2 regions of the Shewanella sp. NFH-SH190041 genome follow, and region 2 is predicted to be linked to the other one. Evidence: predicted binding sites of a transcription regulator. Region 2 holds the regulator's gene; the other holds the start of a gene.
What was found. Region 2 encodes MetJ, which represses methionine synthesis genes. Its sites were predicted from a motif close to TAGACGTCTAGACGTCTA; they were not measured.
Positions count from the first base shown of each region.

Region 1: the regulator MetJ is predicted to act here: its motif matches at 1,918-1,935, upstream of metH (methionine synthase).

Region 1 covers NZ_AP026070.1:3,708,127-3,711,533, reverse strand. The annotation lists gene metH (methionine synthase) at 1-1,825, opposite strand, end outside; gene NFHSH190041_RS16565 (histidine phosphatase family protein) at 2,208-2,849, shown strand; gene NFHSH190041_RS16560 (ABC transporter ATP-binding protein) at 2,950-3,407, shown strand, end outside.
Region 2 covers NZ_AP026070.1:554,239-557,645, forward strand. The annotation lists gene NFHSH190041_RS02460 (response regulator transcription factor) at 1-250, shown strand, start outside; gene NFHSH190041_RS02465 (conjugal transfer protein TraF) at 385-1,587, shown strand; gene metJ (met regulon transcriptional regulator MetJ) at 1,661-1,975, opposite strand; gene metB (cystathionine gamma-synthase) at 2,177-3,349, shown strand; gene metL (bifunctional aspartate kinase/homoserine dehydrogenase II) at 3,346-3,407, shown strand, end outside.

The sequences.
Region 1 (3,407 bases), 1.2 Mb from region 2:
CTGCATGAATGGCTTCGCGCACCGGATTATTGCCGCGGAAGGAGAATGAAACGTTGGAGACGCCACCGGAAATCATGGCGTGGGGCAAGGTACGCTTAATCTCAGCCGTGGCCTCGATAAAGTCCACCGCATAGTTGTCGTGCTCTTCAATACCCGTGGCAATGGCAAAGATGTTGGGATCGAAGATGATATCTTCCGGCGGGAAGCCCACTTGATTGACCAGAATATTGTAGGCGCGGGTACAGATCTCCACCTTGCGCTCGCGAGTATCGGCCTGACCTGTCTCATCGAAGGCCATCACAATAGTAGCGGCACCATAGCGTTTAATCAGCTTGGCCTGCTTGATGAAGATCTCCTCGCCCTCTTTCAACGAGATAGAGTTGACTATGCCCTTGCCCTGAATGCACTTAAGGCCGGCCTCCAACACTTCCCATTTGGAGGAGTCAATCATCACAGGAACCCGGCTGATATCCGGCTCAGAGGCAATCAAATTAAGGACGGTGGTCATTACCTCCACGCCATCGAGCATGCCTTCATCCATATTGATATCGATGATTTGCGCGCCGTTCTCCACCTGATCCCGGGCGACCTCCAGCGCGGTTTCATACATGCCTTCTTTAATGAGCTTCAAAAAGCGCGCTGAGCCGGTGACATTGGTGCGCTCACCCACGTTCACAAACAGGGAGTTGGCTTCTATGGTGCAGGGCTCCAGACCAGAGAGGCGGCAGGCAACCGGGATATCCGGCGCGATGCGGGGAGCAAAGTGATCAATGGCCTTGCGGATAACGCGGATATGCTCAGGGGTAGTACCACAGCAGCCACCAACGATATTGAGCATACCGGCCTCGGCCCACTCGCTGATCACTTCCGCCATTTGCTTGGGCGTTTCATCATAGCCGCCGAATTCATTGGGCAGCCCGGCATTGGGGTGAGCGGAAATGGCGCATTGGCTGATGCGGTGCAGCTCTTCTACATAGGGGCGCAGCTCTTTTGGCCCCAGCGCGCAGTTAAGCCCCACGCTGATTGGGTTTATATGGCGCAGCGAATTATAGAAGGCTTCAGTTGTCTGGCCGGTCAGAGTGCGGCCCGAGGCATCGGTAATGGTGCCTGAGATCATTACCGGCAGTTTAAAGCCCAGAGCGTCAAACACCCCTTCAATGGCAAACAGCGCGGCTTTGGCATTGAGGGTATCGAAAATGGTTTCCACCAAAATGATGTCGGCGCCACCTTCAATCAGTGCTGTAGTGGACTCGGTGTAGGCCTCGACCAGGTCATCAAAGTGCACATTACGAAAGCCCGGGTTGTTGACATTCGGGCTGATGGAGCAGGTGCGGTTAGTAGGGCCAAGCACCCCGGCCACATAGCGCTGAATACCGGTTTTGGCGGTGATCTCATTTGCCACCTCCCGGGCAAGGCGGGCGCCCTCGCGGTTAATTTCTGCCGATAGCGACTGCATATCATAGTCAGCCATGGCGATTGTGGTGGCGTTAAAGGTATTGGTTTCCAGAATATCGGCGCCTGCCAGCAGGTACTCTTTGTGGATATCCCTGATAAGCTGTGGCTGACTCAGTACCAGCAGGTCATTGTTGCCTTTGACATCACAATGCCAATCGCTGAACCTGTCGCCACGGTAATCGGCCTCCTCCAGCTTGTGCTGCTGGATCATGGTCCCCATCGCGCCATCAAGCAGCAAAATACGCTGTTTTAATGCGGCATGTAGCGCTGTGGTGCGGCTTTGTCTCTGTCGACACCCCACAGCATTATCAGCCGAGTCGTTGGCGTGTTTGAGGTTGAGAAGGGTAGCGGGCTGTTGTACTGCTGCCATGTTTACATCCTGTAAGCTGTGGTTTGTGATGCCTTTATCCTGACCGTGATGGTGATTTGTCACTGCAGTGCAAAACACCAAGATAAGCCGTTTAGATGTTTAGACGTCTATTTGGTCTTGTTGTTATCATAGCCAGCCTGTCCTTGTTGGAGCAAGTGTTTGTGGTTAAAAACCATACATTGTATGTATCCACATGATTATTAATAGTTTTGTGTTGAAGCATTTGTGATTCTTGCTACGGCATGACGGGGTTATCCGGTTGCACATACATTTCAACGCCTCTGCCTTGTATAACGCCCCCACAAACTGCTACAAGAAAAGCTGGAAGGCTAACAAAGCGCAGCACTACTCGGTGGCGCTTGGCATCAACTGCGGAGGCAATATGGCAAGAGGCAATACACTGACAATGATTTTTCTGCGTCACGGTGCCTGTGAAGGTGGGGAAATCCTGCGCGGACAAACCGATGTGGCACTGTCACCACAGGGATGGATGCAGATGCAAAAACGGGTCGATGGATTGATGTCGGCCCATGGCCGGCCTGGATTAATCGTGTCATCTGACCGCCGCCGCTGTCGAGAGTTTGCCGCACAACAGGCATCTGAATTGGCGGTGACCTTGGCGGTAGATGCTGGTTTTGCTGAAATGGATTACGGTGATTGGGATGGGCTGACATTTGCTGAAATTGAGCGAAATGACAGCGAGGCATTTGCGGCATTTTACCGTGACCCCTGGCAAAATCCGCCTCCCAATGGCGAAGCTACTGTGCAATTTGAGCGCCGGGTTCAACAGGCGTTTGACCGTATCTGTCAGCAGCTGTTTACCCCGGAAGGCTTGGCGCCGCAGGCACCCGTCTGGGTAGTGTGTCATGGTGGCGTGATGTTGTCACTGATGGGGCATGTATTAGGGCTATCCCAGCAGCCTGGGGTATTTTCCGCAATGGCATTGCCATATGCAGCCGCCATGCAGATCAGTGTTATCCGCCACGAGGGACGCTTCTGGCCCCGACTACATTGGCCTGGATAATCAGTACACTGACCGATTGGCGGCTATGGTCAGTCGTGACATTGTCGGACTGTTAAAAAACCGGATAATGTCAATTAATTACCCCTGATTTGATAAAAATATGCCCCAACCCTTATCCCACACTGGTGGCTTGGCTCCGGCTGCGCTGACAGTGGCGCAGCTTAATTGGTCAGCCAATGGCCGACAGTTGCTCGATAACATCAGTTTTTCGGTTCCAGCCGGGCAAATGCTGGGGATCATTGGGCCCAATGGTGCCGGAAAATCCTCTTTGCTGCGTTGTTTGTATCGCTTTTTGCAGCCGGATTCAGGCTGTATTCGTTTGGATGAACGGGATATCAGTCAGTTCAGTGGGCGGGAATTTGCCCGCCGGGTTGCCGTGGTGCAGCAGGATACCCCTGCACAATTGGATGCGGCGGTGCAGGACTTAGTCGCGATGGGGCTGACGCCCCACAAAGGGTGGTTTGAATTCGATAACCGGGATGACCGTGAGCGGGTAGCCGCCGCATTGGCTCGGGTTGGGCTATCTGCACTGGCGGAGCAGCCATTTAGTCTGCTGTC
Region 2 (3,407 bases):
CCTCAGTAAACCCGTTGATACTCGAACCTTACTGGCGGCGTTACAGGAAAAACTGTCGTCATTGGATGCTGCTGATTCGATTCTCGGCTCTGGCGAAGAGGCTCCGCTGCATCCGAAACGGTTGGAATGGGAGCATTTGCAGCAGGTGCTACAGGCTAACCAAGGGAATATTTCTGCTACTGCACGGCAGTTGGGAATGCACCGGCGCACCTTACAGCGCAAACTGATGAAAAAACCTGTTTCGATATAGTTGTTGTCATTTTTAGATGAAACAAAATACTGATTTATATCGTTATAAATTCTAATTACCGCTTTTTTGACTGGGCTTTCTGTCTCTCTGGCATAGGGTTAAGGCTGTTTTAAACCATAACCAAGAGACAACTTATGTATTCATGGATGAAAAAAAACAGCTTACCAATTGCGGTGACAGCGGTTTGTGTCGGTGTGGTATTACCGGCCAGCGCACAGCGAATTGATGCTCGAACTCAGGCGATGGGGGGGGCTGCACTGGCATCAGCTAATCGGGATGGGGCGCCAGTGATTAATCCGGCATTAATGAGTTTGCATCGCAGTGATGAGGTAACCTTGGTGCTGCCCATGATTGGTGCAGAAGCTGCTGATCGGGACAATATGGTCGATAAATTGGATTTGCTGCAGGATCATTATGATGCGCTGGACAGTGCGATAGCTCATCGTGATGTCACGGCTATTGAGACTAATCGCGATCTGTTGTTGGCGGATTTGCATGGACTGGCTGGTAATCGTGCCAATGTTAATGCTGCCGTAGGCTTATCACTGGTATTGCCTAGCTTCAGTTTTGATGTTGGGTTGTTTTACCAGACATATCTTGATGCTGTTGGTTTTACAGATATCAGCGCGGCGGACTTAACTTACCTCGCACAAATTGATCCGCTTAATCCGCCCATGCTTGAAGACCTGACCTCTAGCGGCAGTGTATTAGCTGGCGCTGTGTCCGACTTTGGTGTGGCGCTGAGTATGCCTTTGCAGTGGGGGGAGATGCCAGTTTCTATCGGTATTTCGCCTAAATTCCAACGTTTAGATAGCTATCATTATCGTGTTAGCGCCAATAATTTTGATGGTGATGATTTCAGTGACAGTAAATACCGTACTGAAACGACAGGGTTTAATCTTGATGTCGGTTTGGCGCTGCAACCGATGGCGGGATTAACTGTGGCAGTAACCGGTCGAGATCTGCTATCGCAATCATTGGCGACAGTGGTGAATGGTGGTCAGCAGTTTACATTTCAGGTCAAGCCGGTTTATCAGGCTGGGGTGGCTTATGATTGGCAGCATGCTAGCTTAAGCTCTGATATTGATTTAAGTAGCCAAAAGCGTTTTGCCGGTGAACCGGGACAGCAATTTTGGCGTCTTGGCGGAGAATATCGGCCTTGGTCATGGCTGGCATTGCGCGGGGGATACCGCCGCGATTTGGAGCAAGGTGGTATGACGTTGTATTCACTGGGGGCCGGCGTATTAATTGGCAATACGGTCAATTTGGATATTACCGGTATGCTGGGTGATGAAGATGCTGCTGGGGTGGTATTACAAAGTGCTTTTTATTTCTAAATAGAAATAGTGGTGTTGTTATAACAACAAAAAGCCCGGCATAACCGGGCTTTTTGTTTAATTCAGCTCGAGATTATTCCATCTCTTCCCATTCAATACCCATTTCGGTCATAAGCCTTTTTGCTTCAGCAGGAATACTGTCAGGGCTATCTTTGGCCAAATCTGGATCATTTGGCAACGGCTGGCCGGTATAGGCATGTAGAAAGGCTTCGCAAAGGAGTTCGCTGTTGGTGGCATGACGCAGGTTGTTGACCTGACGACGGGTGCGTTCATCAGTTAACACCTTCAGTACTTTCAAGGGAATGGATACGGTAATTTTTTTTACCTGCTCACTCTTTTTACCATGCTCTGCATAAGGGCTGATATAGTCGCCATTCCACTCAGTCATTGACTCACCTGTTGATTCTGTAATTCGCAGCCGATTTTAAACACTTACTTTTTACAGTCAAATTATTGCGGCGAAAACGGGATGAATGCAAATAGAATTCTTGATGTTTGGACGTCCAGCCGTCTTTTTTCTTGACCTGGGTAACCCGCCTAGTCTAGTTTAGACGTCTAGCCATCTGAAATAGCAGGCAGGAGTGACAGGATGACTCAACAGCATACCGCAACCACGGCGGTCAGACAGGGAATTGAAACTGACTTGCAGCACCGCGCCGTTGTCCCCCCCATTTACCTTAGCAGTAATTACAGCTTTGCCGATCCACAAACTCCTGGCGCTTTTGACTATAGCCGTTCAGCTAATCCGACCCGAGAGCAGTTGGCGATAGCGCTAGCTGAGATGGAATCTGGTCATAGCGGTGTGATTACTGCCAGTGGGATGGCGGCGGTGCACTTGGCGGTCAGTGTGCTGTCTGCAGAGGAGTTGTTGTTAGTTCCCCATGATTGTTATGGCGGTAGTTTACGGCTATTTCAGCATTTGGCGCGCAAAGGCCAGTTTCGTCTGCAAGTGGTCGATATGACAGATACCGAGGCTCTGACCCAAGCGTTGGCTGCATCTCCGGGGCTGATCTGGCTGGAGACGCCCTCTAACCCGTTACTGCGTATTGTTGATATTGCCGCTATTTGTCAGCAGGCCAAGCAGCAGGGTTGCCGGGTGGCGGTGGATAATACTTTTCTTACTCCAGTGTTGCAGCAACCTTTATTACTTGGCGCAGATATGGTGATCCACTCCACCACCAAATATATCAATGGCCACAGCGATGTCATTGGCGGGGCTGTCATTGCTAAGACGCCTGAGTTGAGTGAAGAGCTGTTGTGGAATGCCAACACTTTAGGATTAAGCGGGGGGGCGCTGGATGCGTATCTTACTTTGCGCGGGCTGCGTACCCTGTCTTTGCGTATGTCCCAGCACCAACATAATGCCTCGCTGATTGTGGCAGCGTTGCAGGCACATCCGGCGGTTAGCCATATTTATTATCCCGGGTTAGTACAGCATCCTGGCCATGGGATTGCTCAGCGTCAGCAGCGTGGTTTCGGCGGCATGATCAGTTTTGAGTTACAAGGCGGTGCGGCGAGTACTGGGCGTTTTGTTGCTGCGCTTAAACTGTTTTCATTAGCGGAAAGTCTCGGTGGAGTGGAAAGTCTGGTCGCTGTCCCGGCCAGTATGACCCACAGAGCGATGACCCCGGAACAGCGGCGTTGTGCCGGTATCAGTGATGGACTAATTCGGTTATCTGTGGGCATAGAACACAGTGATGATTTGTTGGCGGATATCCAACAGGCACTGACAGCGGTGACTCAGGGAGATGATGCGTCATGACATGTCAAGCAAACAGCACAGTAAATGACGCTGCTAGCGGAAAGGTTCCGGCCCAGTT